DNA from 2 places in the Acinetobacter larvae genome. Region 1 is predicted to be linked to the other one. Evidence: riboswitches for the same ligand, from Rfam matches in the RefSeq annotation. Region 1 holds a riboswitch; the other holds the start of a gene.
The links. Region 1 has a riboswitch for fluoride ahead of ppa (inorganic diphosphatase). Riboswitches for the same ligand answer to the same signal wherever they lie in the genome.

Region 1 (8,526 bases):
TGACCGAACTGATCGCAAGATAAGCTAGATTAATCCAATGCTTTTTTGATTAATCGCTTTGGGGATTAAATATTTGAGAGTGAAATACCGTTTCAATGAAATAGCAAAGATAAGATCATCACGATGCCACAAAAAATAGCAAATGCAGCAAATAGCCGCGCTAACAAAAAAAACCAGCCGCATAAGACTAAAAAGCAGAATCATTTTAAGCTCATTGTTGCCGCTATTATTTTTATCATACCACTGCTATTTTTTCCTGCGGAAGCACATTCTAACTGGCAATATTCTATCTATAAATTACTCAGTGAAAAATTTTATCTTAGAATTGGTCAACATGGTCCTTTACCTTTTTTTACTGTATTAACGAGCATTTATAGCGTCCTTATTATCTTTATTCTTGAGTCTTATATTTTTTTATTATTTTTAAGAAAACAAGGTTGTACTAAGAACTATCAACAATTTTGTTATGATTTTCTGACATCGAATAAATTTGGCCCGTTTAAAACATTCACAGGGCTGAATCATCCATTGCTACAGAACAGCATGTTGTTTGCTGGTTTTGGTATCGTTTATATCGGTATAATATTGAGTTTTTTCGATGCAGATATTTCAATTCAACAGAGTCGTAGAGGTGCACTCTTTCATTTCGCTTATAATTATCGTATTGGCGTGATCATTGTTGAGATGCTTCGCAATCTCTTTAGTATTATGCCTATTTTTCTTTTTTTAGCGACAATGCTTTATCTTTTCAATATCGTCCGTGGTGTCGGCTATGGAAAAATTAAACCACAGCCCAACCAAAAGACCAAACGTTAAAGACTAAATGTGACCAACTAAATATTCAAAAATAAATATTAAAAAAGGTAGGTTTTTTTAATAATCGTATTGGCAATCATCTCTGCTTGGATCGATTTTAAAGCGACTGCTTGTATCTTATTCTGAGGAAACAATGGAATACCTGCACCAAGTAATACTGGCATCTCATAAATTTCTAACCGATTTAACAGATTATTTTCAATAAATGTATTCTGCAATTGTGTTCCACCAACCACCCATACCCGACCATGATATTGCTGTTTAAGCATGTCAACCAATGCCGCTGGGCTGTGTTGCCAAAGTTGTAAAGATGGGTGCACAAGCGGTAAATCTGCCTGAGAACTAACAATAAAACCTTTTTGATGCGGATAAGGCCAAGCTTCACCAAAAGCACAAATAACTTCATAGGTTTTTCGTCCCATCACGATAATATCAATATCCTGAATGAATGCATCATAACCGCAATCAATATGTTGGTACGCTGTGAGAAAATCAAAACGACCATCCTCAGTTGCAATATAACCATCTGCACTGGTTGCGATATAACCTATAATCTGTAACGACATATTATCCAATATCCACGGCTTAATTTTATGAAGTGATTATAAAATAATAGTTCGCACAGTAATCTTTTATTTTCCTTACATGGCAGAAAATAAAGACCCGATAAATAAAAGCTGTAGCGCGCTAAAAAAATAATTGATCTTTTCGCTCAACAGATTATGATAATTCTTCAGGAGATGGTCATCCTCCTCTAACAAACCGCCACGATCGGCTAATGATGCCTACGTTTCCCTCATTGCAGGGTGCGTAGTCACGTGCTCTGCAGTTATTCAACTGGAGCCCCTTATGCCACTTTCTCGATATCATTTTTCTATCAATCATTTTCTGTCTTGTTATGATGTTCAGCATCATCAACATTCGCCTTTTTTTAACCCTCGGTATGATGCTCGGTATAACGACCGCATACATGATATGTTCCTGCAGCCAGAGAACGCATATAGACGTTATTTTTCACTGAGTACATTTTATGTTGTGTTGCAGGCATAATCGGACTAACTTTCATTTAAAAATAAATCCGTAAAAATTTAAAAAGGAATAAAGAATGAGTTTTAATAAAATTTCTGCTGGTATACACCCACCTGAAGATTTCTATAGCATCATTGAAATCCCAGCATATGCCAGTCCAATCAAATACGAAGTCAATAAAGCATATGATGCTTTATTGGTTGATCGCTTTCTCAGTACAGCCATGAGTTATCCAGCCAATTATGGTTATATTCCACAGAGCTTAAGTGAGGATGGTGATCCATTAGATGTTCTGGTGTTGGCTCCTCATGCCGTGGTTGCGGGGAGTGTAATTCGTAGTCGTCCTATAGGCGTGATGTATATGGAAGATGAGCATGGGCTCGATGCCAAGATCATTGCCGTGCCCCATCCCAAACTCAGTGCAGTATATGATAGGGTAAACGCCCTGACGGACTTAGCCAAACTTGAACTGGATAGAATCCAGCATTTCTTTGAGCATTATAAAGACTTAGAAACAGGAAAATGGATGCGCTTTAATGGTTGGGGAGATCGTGACGCCGCCCAGCAAGAGATTTTAAAATCCGTTCAAGCCTATGCCACCCAACACGATCATCATTGATTATAAGCGCAGTGCCTGATGGCTATTGCGCCATAAAATCTCAGCCAATGTCGCACATGGCATTTGTAATACCTCTGCCAAAGCCGTTAAAACATAAGGTAAATTGGCAGGGGTATTACGTTGTCTACTTTGATGCTGATCATAGCAACAGCGTGGTGTCATATCTGGACAATCCGTTTCAATCACCAAATGCTCTGCGCCCAATTGCTGAACCACCTGCAAGAGTTTTTTAGCATTCGGCTGAGTAATCTGCCCCGTAATACCAAGTTTAAACCCCAGTTTTACCAAAGCTTTGGCTTCTTCTACCCCACCACTAAAAGCATGCGCAATACCACCATGCTGAAATTTAAGCTGCTTTAAAATAGCTAGACATTCAGCATGTGCCTTACGAATATGCAATAAAACCGGTAAATCATAGCGCTTCGCCAGCTCAATTTGCGCCATAAAATACTGTTGTTGTTGCGCTTGTATAGCAGCATTTTTATGCTGTGGCAAAAAACGATCTAAACCAATTTCACCAATGGCCACACATGAATAGCGATTTAAAAACCGTTCTAAAGCTTGCAAGTCTGCTGGTCGATGCTGTTCAACATATACTGGATGTAGCCCTGGTGCCAATAAACATTGTGGGGTCTGATCGACCTGCTGTAATTGTTGCTGTGTTTGCTGTAAAGCCTGAAATCGCTCAGCCACAAAGCCAATCAACAACAGCTTTTCCACCCCACGCGCTTTGGCCTGCTGCGCCAACTCAATACGATCCAGCGCAAATTCTTCGACATCAAAGTGCGTATGGGTATCAAATAAAGCATAAGGCAGCATTAGACTTACTCAGGTTGTACTGCGCTACTGGCATTTAGATTCGCCTCAGCTGGAATATATTGCTCTTTTAAAATACCTTTTAATTGTGCATAAGGTAAAACTAAACGCGGTAACCCCACCACATAAGGTCCAATTTCATATTCAGCATACTGCAAAATTAAACCCTGTTTCCCCAAATAAAAATTATTGGTCATTTTAAAAGACCATGTTTGCTCATAATCTTGTACAGAATTTGCCAGATTATTGTCTTTGATCCAGCTTTGAAATGCGGCATAGGCAAGTTTATTTAATGCTGGATATTGTTTATTTAGGACAATATCTTTTAGGTTCATGACCTTTTGCTTTTCTAAATCAAAATTATAATAATTTTGTGCAGAAGCACCATGTGCTCCCCCCAAATAACTACTGCTATTGAGTACCACCGTCGCCAAAGGCGGGGTCGAATTTAAAATCTTAGGGCTAATACTCAGACTCATTTTATGTTTTGCCCCTAAGGTATTGAGCTCTTCGTTCAGTTTTAAGAACTGCGTCAAATAAGGCTGTACTTGAGTTTGTAATTGTTCTGCTGGGGATTGCACCGCCAAAGTAGCTTGACTGGCAGCAAGCTGCGTATGTACCACCGAACTGGCATTCGGCTTAGTCGATTCTTCTTCACCCAATGACTGTTGCAACTGCGTGACAATCGCTTGGTCGATCAGCTCATCCAACACAAACTGATTGCTGTGTAAGCGTTCCACGGCAAAATCTGGACAATTTTTACCACTGCACTCTGGTAATTGCAAACGCAATGGCTCAGCACGTCCATCCAATATAATACGTGGTTGTTCAGCCTCGGCAGCGGATGCCGCAGACTCTTCTAATTTATTCTCTTGTTTTTTCTGTGGTTGACAAGCACTTAACAGCCCCACTGTCCCAATGATCGTTAGCATCATGACCATGCGTGTTTTTAGCATCAGCAAACCTTCTTAAAAAATTTCAAATGTATTTAAATCTTTCACAGCTTAGAACACAATTCTGAGCGACTCAAGACAGTTTTGTGTGATCTAAGCAGTGCTATTGCTCGATTGAAGCTGGCACATAAATATGAAAAAGCGGTTGGATTGATTAAACCCAACCGCTTAACGCTACACAACCACTTAACGCTGTAGCACACAAGCTCTGTGTCTGTGCAATTTCAAAACTGCACAGAATTTACTTCACTTTTTAGTACCACTACTGACCATCAACTCAACATTTGCCGAATGCTTCATTACGCACTGTCTGTTGCGTTGAGGGCATAGCAAGTTATCTAATCCGCGTATTCCCGCGCATTAATGTTCACGTGTTGCATTGAAGATAATGTCTGGATAACGCTCCTGCATCAATTGCAAATTGACGCGACTAGGTGCCAAGTAAGTCAAATGTCCGCCACCATCAACAGACAGCTGGTCATAGGCTTTCTTCTTAAATTCGTTAAACTTTTTCTCATCATCACAAGACACCCAACGCACAGTATTGATATTAACTGGCTCATAAATACAATCCACTTTGTATTCTTCTTTTAGACGATAAGCCACTACATCAAACTGCAAAACGCCGACAGCACCAACGATTAAGTCATTATTGCCTTGTGGCATAAAGACTTGTGTTGCACCTTCTTCAGACAGTTCTTTTAAGCCTTTTTGTAGCTGTTTGGATTTTAATGGATCTCGTAAACGTACCCGACGGAACATTTCTGGTGCAAAGTGTGGAATTCCTGTGAAATGTAAATTTTCACCCGAAGTAAAGGTATCACCAATTTGAATGGTACCGTGGTTATGTAGACCAATAATATCACCCGGCCATGCTTCTTCTAACTGCTCACGTTCACCCGCCAAGAACGTTAATGCATCACTAATACGGACCTCTTTACCAATACGGACATGGTTCATTTTTAAGCCTTTTTCATACTTACCTGAACACACACGCATAAAGGCAATACGGTCACGGTGTTTAGGGTCCATATTGGCCTGAATTTTAAAGACAAAGCCAGAAAAAACGGATTCAGTTGCAGCCACTTCACGTTCTTTGGTTGGATGAGCTTTAGGTTCTGGTGCCCAATTTAAGAAAGCATCGAGAACATGGTCAACCGCAAAGTTCCCCAATGCTGTACCAAACAATACCGGTGTTTGCTTACCTTGTAAAAATTGCTCACGGTCCAAAGGCTCATTCGCCATTTGCACCAACTCTAAGGACTCTTCAAAAGCAGCAAATGCAAGATCGCCCACTTTTTCACGGATATCGGGATAATCATAACCATCACGAACTTCAATCTCTGTAATGGTCGAACCGAAGCCCGCTTTATAAAGATAGAGCTTTTCTTCGGTAATATGATAGACCCCTGCAAAATCACGCCCCATCCCCAATGGCCAAGTAATGGGAACACAACGAATTTTGAGTACATTTTCAATTTCGTCTAATAGCTCTAAAGGCTCACGGATTTCACGGTCCATTTTGTTGACAAAAGAGATGATTGGCGTATCGCGCATGCGACAGACATCCATCAATTTAATGGTGCGCTCTTCCACGCCTTTGGCGCCATCAATCACCATTAAGGCAGAATCCACTGCGGTCAAAGTGCGGTAAGTATCTTCGGAGAAGTCTTCATGTCCTGGAGTATCCAGCAAATTAATGACATGATTTTTATACGGAAACTGCATTACTGAGGTGGTAATCGAAATACCACGTTCTTTTTCCATTTCCATCCAGTCCGAGGTTGCACCACGGTCAGATTTACGGCTTTTGACCATCCCCGCAACTTGAATGGCTTTGCCCCACAACAGCAGTTTTTCAGTCATGGTGGTCTTACCCGCATCGGGATGCGAAATAATGGCGAAGGTTCTGCGTGCCTTTACCTGCTTGCTTAGTTCATCTTGAGACATATATTAAATCTTGAATTGGTACACACATTTGTACACATTATAAAAATAAAAGTGCAATCCAATGTGCGAAATGAAAATATTGAGAATGGGCGTAATTGTATATCAATACTTAGCATGCTTCTATTAAATTAAAAACACAGCGTCGGAGATTGGCGGGAATCTAGGTACTCCAATCTTTACTACAAGCTTATAAGGTGCAAGCTTATAAAAAGAAGGCCACCTATAAAAAGAAGGCCACCTATTGGCAGCCTTCTTTTTATAACAATGGACTTTGTGCTACTTACTATATGACTAACTGATTATTATAAAGTAACTCAACCAAGTCCGTCTGAACTCCGTTTAAGGTGAGTACTGTCGTAAATTGATCACCCCCACCATCGCGGTCGATTGCAATGCTGGTATTGGTTCCATCATTACTTACTTTTAAATAATCATTCAAAGTCGATGATGCATAATCAAGTTTTACTCCATCACTATCCGTATACAATCCAGCTGTACCGTTATAATCACTGAGTAATTCGTGGATATCGATGATATCTGCATCAACATCTGAGCTAACTTGACCAACATGGAAGCCATTGACAACATCCGTACCATTGCCACCAGTAGCATCTGCGGCATTGAGTAAGGCCAGATAAATTGTATCTTGCCCCCCTCCGACTCCAGCTAAATTATAGGTATCATTGCCAGCACCACCACTAAAGACTTCATTTGCCGTAGAACTATTAAAGATAGAATCACCACTACCTGCAATAATTTTTTCAATATTAACAAAGGTATCTGTTGTCGTTACACCGGCAATGACTTTTGTTACGGTACCAGCAAGCATATCTACTGTAATATTGGTATTGAGTTTGCTGTAATCCAAGACATCTAGACCACCATCGGCAACCCATGTCTTATTACCGGCAGCATCAATTTCCCATCCGCCACCACCATTATAGTGATCATTACCAAGGGACGCATAAAAATGATCATTATAGCCTGTACCAACAATACCTGTTGCAATATCTTGGCTATTATTCACAGCTGTATCAGACTCTGCTGTTAAAATAATGGCTTCATTGGCTTTACCTGCTTTTATGTCTGTCCAACTTTGATTAATCGTGTTATTTGCATATCCTCCTAGATTGGCAACGCCTGCAACATTATCGATCGTACCATTGATGTTACGTAATAACTGAACGGAATAAGTGTCATTCGGATCTAATCCATAAAAATTGACAATACCCGTACTATCCGTTGATGCTGAAGACTGCGCATTGATCACCTGAGTCGATACCAATTCTCCAGCAGAGTTATATAGTTTAACGGTATTGCCATAATAACTATTAAATCCCATACCATCTAAAATACGAATATGGAGGCTGGTACCATCTGCAGCTACATTTGTATTATGAATAAGAACTGTTGGAGCTGAATTATCTGTCGCTCCAACCTGTGCATTTACACCTGAACGATACAGAACTAAATCGACAGAACCATCCCAATCGTAGTCTACTGCAACAGCTCCAGTGATATCACTATAAACCGCTCCCAGAGTCGTTACTGAACCCGTTGCCCCCCAAACATTCGTACCGGTATTGGTATAAAGTGTGGGTGCAAATGCAGTTCCAACGCCAGCAACAGGAATTTCAACAATATCCACTTTACCATCAAGATTCCAGTCTACGGCAAATGATGTTCCTCCAGGCGAATTATCTCCAAACCATAAAGCATCTGCATCAGTCGCATTCAGTTGACCTTTGCCATCATTAAGATAAATGCGACTTTCATCTGAGTTAGCATTTCCCTTGCTTCCTTTATTGATATAAAGATCAAGCCAGCCATCTCCATTAAAATCTGCATATGTCATTGAAGTTAATAAATTAGGAGCATCTTGTGATCCACCATCATTCAAATACACATTTGGTTTATTGATATAGGTAAAGCCATCACTCCCTCCTGAATTATATAAAATACCTAAGCCGCGAGATAAATTGCCAACTCTAGATGCATCGTTATAGCTCACATGAGCTAAGAGATCGACAGCACCATTATTATCTAAATCTACACCAGAGATATTTTTGAACATATTAAAGTTATTGGGTAGAGCCGTTCCTGAGACTGTTCCTGTACCTAAGCCATTTTCCACAACAAATGCCTTAGATGGTGGCAAATCATAAGCTCCGCCACTGCCATTACCATTTTCTACTGACAATATTCCATTCTCATTTTTAATAAATGTCATAGAATCTGGAGCAGAATCTCCAAAAACGAAGTCTAAATATCCATCACCAGTTCGATCATAAGCAACAACAGCACCTAAATGATTTAATTGTCCTTTGACTAAAACCATTGGTT
Region 2 (8,526 bases), 1.5 Mb from region 1:
GTAGTTTATCGAGATTACGCAATAATGCACCGCCACCAGTCAAAACAATACCACGTTCTGCAATATCTGAAGATAATTCAGGTGGTGTTTGTTCTAATGCAGATTTGACAGCGCTGACGATGCTTTGCAATGGATCAGTGATGGCTTGAGTGACTTCTTCTGAGGTGACGGTAATGGCGCGAGGCACCCCCTCAGCAAGATTACGTCCACGTACTTCAATCTCAAGTACGGTGTCATCAGAGATTGCCATGCCGACTTCTTTTTTAATAATTTCAGCAGTGGTTTCACCGATAACACAACCATGTGCTTTACGGACATAGTTAATGATTTGCTCATCAAATACATCCCCACCGATGCGTAATGAATCTGCATAAACACAACCTTGTAGGGAAATAATCGCAATTTCTGTGGTACCACCGCCCACATCAACCACCATAGAGCCACATGCTTGCTCTACAGGCATCCCCGCACCAATCGCAGCAGCCATTGGTTCTTCAATAAGACGGACATCACGCGCACCCGCATTAAAAACTGCCTCGCGAATGGCACGACGCTCAACCAAAGTAGATTTGCATGGTACGCATACCACGACCCGTGGTGCAGGTGGAAAAAGACGTTTTTCGTGTACTTTTCCAATAAATTGGTTCAACATAGTTTCAGTTACTTCAAAATCAGCAATCACCCCATCCTTCATTGGACGAATTGCTGAGATATTGGCAGGTGTCCGACCAAGCATTTGCTTAGCGTCCAAGCCTACGGCAGCAACAATTTTTTGCGAACCACTGTGACGAATCGCCACAACTGTTGGTTCATTCAAGATGATACCCCGTCCTGGAGCATAAATAAGAGTATTTGCTGTACCTAGATCGATGGCAAGATCTGGTGAAAACAAGCCAATTAGTCGTTTTAGAATCACGGGTCTTTCCCAGTTAAACTTTTATGTAGTCGCAAGATGGCAACTTTAACTAAATGTGATGATTTGAACAAGTCAATCGCTTATTATAACCTATGATATTTTGATTTTTTTTGATACTAACTAGGCGAGACCTTATGTCAACATCAGATGCACAGCATTCTGCGCAGCTTAATGCAGAAACTGTTTCAAATATTGCTGGACTGGCACGCTTATCACTGAATGATTTGCAATCTGCCGAATATGCTCAAAGCTTAAACAAAATCTTAGAGATGATGGAAAGCTTGAAAGCAATTGATACCGAACAGGTTGAACCTTTAAAAAGCCCGTTTGACCATGCTCAACCGCAACGCGCCGATATCGTAACCGAAACCAATCATCGTGACGAATATCAAGCAATTGCACCCGCTGTTCAAGATGGTTTATATCTCGTTCCTCGCGTAATTGAATGATATTTAATCAGTTAATTTTTATTTTGAATTTAATCGTAAAGAATTGTACATATGACTGATTTACATCGCCTCTCTATTCGTGAAATGTCAGAAGGATTGCAAAAAGCACAATTTTCTTCACGCGAATTGACGCAACATTATTTAGACCGTATTGCTAAAATAGATCCACAAGTCAAAGCCTATATTAGCGTTTGCTCAGAACTTGCATTAGCCGAAGCAGATGCAGCAGATACCCTACGCAAAAATGACCAAGCTGGTCAATTAACTGGTATTCCGCTGGCACATAAAGATATTTTCTGCACCAAGGGCATCAAAACCTCTGCTGGCTCGAAAATGCTCGACAACTTTATCTCCCCTTACGATGCAACTGTGGTTGAAAAAACCAAAGCTGCCGGTCTTGTGACACTGGGTAAAGTCAATATGGATGAGTTCGCTATGGGCTCAACCTCAGAAAGTTCTTATTATGGCGCAACGCGTAACCCTTGGAACTTAGAACATGTTCCTGGTGGTTCTTCAGGTGGCTCTGCTGCCGTGATTGCAGCAGATCTGGCACCTTTGGCCACAGGTACAGATACCGGTGGGTCTATCCGTCAACCAGCATCATTCTGTGGTTTAACTGGATTAAAACCAACTTATGGTCGTGTTTCACGTTTTGGAATCGTGGCCTTTGCATCATCACTCGACCAAGCTGGTCCAATGGCGCGCTCAGCAGAAGACTGCGCATATTTGATGAACGTGATGGCAGGTCATGATGACAAAGATTCAACCTCTATGGAGGTGCCTGTTGATGACTACGTCGCGCAGCTAAACTCTACTCAGCTAAAAGGCTTGCGTATTGGTATTCCAAAACAATATTTTAGTGTTGATGGTCTTGCAGCCGACGTAAAAGCGCGTACAGAACAAGCCTTACAACAATTAAAAGATTTGGGTGCAGAACTCATCGAAATCGACCTTAGCATGATTGACAGCTACGTACCGACTTATTATCTGATTGCGCCCGCTGAAGCATCTTCCAACTTGTCACGTTATGATGGTGTTCGTTATGGCTATCGTTGTGACAATCCTGTGGATTTAAAAGATTTATATGAACGTTCACGTTCAGAAGCTTTTGGTGCCGAAGTACAACGCCGTATCTTAATTGGGACCTATGCCCTGTCTGCAGGTTACTATGATGCTTATTATGTCAAAGCGCAGAAAGTTCGTCGTTTGATCCAACAAGATTTCCTCAAAGCATTTGAAAATGTTGATGTGATTGCTGCACCTGCGGCACCAACAACAGCCTATAAACTCGGTGCATCGTTAGACCCAGTAGCAATGTATTTGGGTGACATTTATACCATTGCAGTGAACCTTGCTGGTCTACCAGCGATTAATGCCCCTGTTGGTTTTGATGCACAACAGCTCCCTGTTGGCTTACAACTGATTGGCAATTATTGGCAAGAAGCCCAATTACTTTCTGTTGTACATCAATATCAACAAAGCACCGACTGGCATACACAACGCCCTGCTATTGCCGAGGAGAATGCATAATGGCTGAACAACAATCCAAATTAATTGATGGTTGGGAAGTAGTCATTGGTTTAGAGATTCATACGCAACTACTCACGCAATCTAAAATCTTTTCAGGTTCTTCGACTGAATTCGGTCAAGACCCCAATACGCAAGCGAGTCTTGTCGATTTAGCCATGCCGGGTGTACTGCCTGTACTCAACCAAGCCGTTGTGGATTTAGCGATTCGTTTTGGTCTAGGTGTAGATGCCTATATTGATCAAGCTTCTGTATTCGCCCGTAAAAACTATTTCTATCCAGACTCACCTAAAGGCTATCAAATCAGTCAAATGGACCGACCAATTGTCGGAATTGGGCACATTGATATTCAATTAGAAGATGGTCGTAGCAAACGTATCGGTATCACCCGTGCGCACTTAGAAGAAGATGCGGGTAAATCGCTACACGAAGACTTTGTAGGCATGACCGGTATCGATTTAAACCGTGCTGGCACCCCGCTTTTAGAAATTGTTTCTGAACCAGATATGCGTTCAGTTGAAGAAGCGGTTGCTTATGTCAAAGCGATCCATGGTTTAGTCCGTTGGTTAGGCATTTCAGACGGGAATATGGCGGAAGGTTCTTTCCGTTGTGACTGTAACGTCTCGCTACGCCGCCCAGGGCAGCCTTTTGGTACCCGTTGCGAGCTCAAAAATATTAACTCTTTCCGTTTCATTGAAAAAGCCATTCAAGTTGAAATTGAAAGACAAATGGATATTTTGGAAAGCGGCGGCAAAATCGACCAAGAAACACGTTTGTTTGATGCCAACAAAATGGAAACGCGCTCCATGCGTTCCAAAGAAGAAGCCAACGATTATCGCTATTTCCCAGACCCTGATCTGCTACCCGTGATTATTTCTGATGCGCAAATTGCAGCAATCCGAGCACAATTGCCAGAACTGCCAACGGCAAGACGACAACGTTTTATGAGCGATTATCATGTGACTGAATATGATGCGCATGTACTCACATTATCTCGTGAAATTGCTGACTTTTTTGAAACAGTAGTTGCCGCAGCAGGCGGTGCCGCACATGCCAAAATTGCTGCAAACTGGGTAATGGGTGAATTCTCTGCTGCACTCAATAAAGCTGGTCTAGACATTCAAGACAGCCCTATTTCAGCACAACAACTGGGTGGCTTGGTCGCGCGTATAATCGACAATACCATTAGTGGTAAGATCGCAAAACAAGTTTTTGGCTTTATGTGGGAAGCTGAAGGGCAATCAGCGGATGATATTATTCAAGACAAAGGCTTAAAACAAGAAACCGATAGCGCTGCGATTGAAGCCATCATTAAAGACGTACTTGCTGCCAATGAAAAAATGGTTGAAGAATATAAAGCAGGTAAAGAAAAAGCCTTTAATGGTTTGGTTGGACAAGTCATGAAAGCTTCACGTGGTAAAGCGAACCCAGCGCAAGTCAATCAATTGTTAAAACAATTATTGGCATAATCATTTATAGCTATAGTCATTACCATAATAGTGACTGAATAGCGTTATTCTCAAGCCGCAGCACGCAGTATGAATATACTGCGTGCTGCAACAGTACCCTTAGACAGCACCCTAAAAATTAATGCAAGAGCATCTTAAAATAATCATTGCTATTTTGAAATTTCGTTTTAATATATTTTACATTCTAAGGAGATGGTATTCCTCCGATTACAAACCGCCTTTTTGGCTAATGATGCCTACGTTACTCTCATTGCAGAGTACGTAGTTGCGTGCTCTGTATTATTTATTCCATATATTTGATATAGGAGTCATTGCATGCAATTCACACAAACTTTCTGCGCTGATCACCTTCATCGTCAATTGGTCATGGAGCAATAAATCATGTTCTATGCATTAAGTTCTATTGCAATTGGTTCAGTATTCGGCGCTTGGTTACGTTGGTTTATCAGTTTACGCTATAACAGTACTTTTGAATCTATTCCCTTTGGCACGGTATTGGTCAATCTGATTGGTGCATTTATTATTGGCTTTGCTGTTTCATTTTTTGCCAATAGCCAATTAAGTCCAAATGCAAAACTATGTTTGGTTACTGGCTTCTGCGGTAGCTTAACGACTTTCTCAACCTTTTCTATTGAAGTCGTTGCTCTACTGCAAAATGCCAAATTTGATTATGCGATTGGTCTTATTTTTATTCACGTCTTAGGCTCATTACTCTTTACCATCATTGGCATTTATAGCTACCAATTGCTTCATCATGCTTAGGCTATTTTAATATAAGCACTTAGTATAGTATAAAAAATTTAAGCCAAAAGAACCTCATAAGCTGTAAACTTTTGCGAAAGTTTGCAGTTTTGCTTTGCCTATCGTACTATTAAAAAAAACAACATGTGATGATTATGTCAGAACAACAACTTACGCTCAGCCAATATTTGAGTCTAGTTAAAGAAGTCGTCCACCTGACATTTCAAGAAGGGATTTGGGTTAAAGCTGAAATTAGAAACCTCAATATAAAATCAGGGCATTATTATTTAGAATTAGCAGAAAAAGATCTGCAAACAGATCAGGTGATTGCCAACTGCCGTGCCACCATATGGAAATCTAAACGCGATATGATTTTAAAGTTTCAACGTGAAACACAGATCGAACTCGCCAAAGATTTAAATGTTTTAATTTTAGTTAAAGCACGTTTTGAGCCCCAATATGGCTTTAGTTTAAATATTGAAGAAATTGATAGTGCTTTTAGTTTAGGTGATCTGGCACAGCGCTACCAACAAATCGTGGCGCAACTCAAACAAGACCATTTACTTGACCGTAACAAACAATTGGCGATGCCTTTTAATATTGAAAATGTCTTGGTCATTGCCCCAGAAAATGCCGCTGGTTTAGGTGATTTTAAAAAAGATGCACAAAAATTAGAACAACTGGGTTTATGTCGTTTTGTCTATCAAAGTGCAACATTTCAAGGTCAACATGCCGCACAGAGTATTATGCAAAACTTGGCGGCAGCATTAAAACAGTGGGCTGAAGATTTTCATCAGGCACCCGATCTTATTGTGATTATTCGTGGTGGTGGCGCCGTCAATGACTTAGCTTATTTAAATGATTATGCACTTGCTACACTGCTTTGCAAACGAACAGTACCCATTTGGGTCGGTATCGGGCATGAAAAAGATCGAACCATTTTAGATGAAATAGCACACCGTAGTTTTGATACCCCAAGTAAAGTCATTGTAGCCATACGCGATTATATTATTGAGCGCTGTCAGTACTGTGCTTATTTTATGCAGCAAGTTAAAACTTTATCGCAACAGCGATTGGCATTTTATCAGCAACAGAGCCTACAATATATTAAACTGACACAAAGCATCGCACAGCAACAACTTAAGCAACAACGACAACACATTTTGAGTTTAAAAAATAATAGCTATTATTTTGCCAAGCAACACGTCAAAACTGCCCGTCGTGAAATAGATGGATTATTACGTGAAAGTTTATTGCAAAATCCTAAAGATGTTTTACGCAAAGGCTATGCTATTGTACGCTATCAACAACGTCCTCTCGCCCGTGTTCAACCTATACTTCAATTAGACTTAAAGCATGCACAAGACATCACTGTTGAATTATATGACGGTGAAATTCAAGCAAAAATTCAAAAGGTAATGCCAATATGACAGATGAACTAAGCTTTAAAGAAGCCTATACCATTCTTAAAAGAAATGCTGAATTATTGGAAACTCAAGAACAACCCGATATAGACCAACTCATCACTGTGGTTGAAGAGTCGATGCGTGCTTATAAATCTTGTAAACATCGCATAGATGCCGTACAGATTGCGCTAGAACAAAGTTTTCAAGATGATGACGATGCCGAGAAATAAAACAACAATATTTTCATAAATATATATGCTGCTGTTCAGCAACTATACGCTGAATAGCAGCAGCCTGTCTCTATTCAACATACACTCTTTGAGTAACTTACAACCTCTCCTGCTTTGACCTAACTTATCAGCATGAAAAAAAATATGTCTCAAAAATAATAAAAAAATCTTTTTAATTACAACAGATTAAAATTAAGTTTACAGTATTGTTAAAAAATACAAATATGTAAATAATAAGGAGAATGATTATCATTTTATTTATTAGTATTGTATCTTATGTGACTTTCAGGCGTTTAAATACCAAATCATGGATTTATTATGAACAATCATAAGTTTAAATTTCCGTCCCCTTCAGTAGACACCTCTACGCATCAAAGTGCGCTCACTAAATCTGCACTCTCTACGTCTATTCTGTTCATTATGCTAAGTTCTGCAGCATTTGCAGAAGATGCACCGCAACTCCCAACCATACAACTTGAGGCAGACAAAGCATTAGTCGCGTATAAGTCTGGTAACATGGATATTCCACGTAGTGAAGATGATGCACAGCCTTATACCGTCATTGATCGAACCAAAATTGAGAATGCTGGTGTAACCACCGTTTCAGAATTATTGACCAAAGTGCTCTCCATGTCTGCGCCATCGGGTTCAGGTTATTTTACCGGTTCATCTAGTCAAATTAATTTACGTGGTTTAGGGACCAACCAAACGCTTATTCTTATTAATGGGCGACGTTCTGCTGGTGTCGGCAGTCGTGGTTCATCGGAAGCCACCAATCAGCCCAACCTAGATAATATTCCAATGGCGGCGATTGAAAGAATTGAAATACTCCCAACTTCTGCAGCAGCCATCTATGGTAGTGGTGCTGTCGGCGGCGTAATCAACGTAATTTTACGTCGTGATTATGTTGGCAGTGAAATTGATGTTCGATATGGTAATACAGTAAAAGATCAACAAGCGGTTAAATCAGCCAATATTGTGACAGGCTTTGCGCTAGAAGGTGGGCGCACCAACGTCATGCTTTCTGCCTCCAAAAGAGATCAAGATGCACTGTCAAATAGCAATACCAAATGGCAAGCCATGGGGCGTGATTTAATTTCTAAAAATAACTCCTCTGCGCTTGGTAATCCTCCTGCAGGAAGCTTAGTCAATATTAAATCGGTAGATGGTTCAGCTTTAACCCCAGGACTTGGTGCAACTGCACATATTCCCAAAGGCTGGGATGGTAATTTAGCAAATCTTCAACAAGGTTATAATACCGATATTAGTGATCAAATGAGTGCTGTAAGCAGCAGTATTCCACTAATAGATAAAACCAATAATGAATCATTTGGGCTATCAATTAATCGTGATTTTAGCGATCGCTTAAATCTTTTCTTAGAAGCAAATTATGCGAAAGAAGAAGGTAAAGCTCTTACTTCACCACACGGTTATGGCACAGCAACAATTTATGGGCATATCCGTGAAAAAAATGCTGATGGGAAATGGGTAAATACCAATCAACTCAACCCCAATAACCCCTTTGGTAAAGATGTCTTAGTAAATTATCCAGTACGTTGGCAAGATATTAATAACCAACTCAGCACATTTAAAACCACCAATAAGCGCGTTGCTACAGGCTTTACCTTTGATGTTACGCCAGAATGGTTAATCTCAGGAGATTATTCTTGGAGTGAGACCGATATACGTATTCAATACCCAAGACGTGGGAGCAAGAACCCAAATGCTGTTGCATGGGAAAATGACTTAAATGCAGGCTTAATTGACCTCATTAAAGATAGCACCAGT

Region 2: it holds a riboswitch for fluoride, as region 1 does, so the genes downstream of both, crcB (fluoride efflux transporter CrcB) here and ppa (inorganic diphosphatase) in region 1, are expected to answer to the same signal.

What each region holds. Positions count from the first base shown of each region.
Region 1 is NZ_CP016895.1:3,078,124-3,086,649, forward strand. Features, by position in the region: gene BFG52_RS13745 (hypothetical protein) at 124-816, shown strand; gene BFG52_RS13750 (dihydrofolate reductase family protein) at 855-1,382, opposite strand; fluoride riboswitch at 1,544-1,611, shown strand; gene BFG52_RS17380 (hypothetical protein) at 1,748-1,882, opposite strand; gene ppa (inorganic diphosphatase) at 1,922-2,464, shown strand; gene BFG52_RS13765 (TatD family hydrolase) at 2,465-3,283, opposite strand; gene BFG52_RS13770 (RsiV family protein) at 3,289-4,236, opposite strand; gene BFG52_RS13775 (peptide chain release factor 3) at 4,594-6,183, opposite strand; gene BFG52_RS13780 (Ig-like domain-containing protein) at 6,467-8,526, opposite strand, start outside.
Region 2 is NZ_CP016895.1:886,123-894,648, reverse strand. Features, by position in the region: gene BFG52_RS03995 (rod shape-determining protein) at 1-916, opposite strand, end outside; gene gatC (Asp-tRNA(Asn)/Glu-tRNA(Gln) amidotransferase subunit GatC) at 1,051-1,365, shown strand; gene gatA (Asp-tRNA(Asn)/Glu-tRNA(Gln) amidotransferase subunit GatA) at 1,417-2,895, shown strand; gene gatB (Asp-tRNA(Asn)/Glu-tRNA(Gln) amidotransferase subunit GatB) at 2,895-4,361, shown strand; fluoride riboswitch at 4,541-4,607, shown strand; gene crcB (fluoride efflux transporter CrcB) at 4,743-5,123, shown strand; gene xseA (exodeoxyribonuclease VII large subunit) at 5,258-6,532, shown strand; gene xseB (exodeoxyribonuclease VII small subunit) at 6,529-6,738, shown strand; gene BFG52_RS03960 (TonB-dependent receptor domain-containing protein) at 7,057-8,526, shown strand, end outside.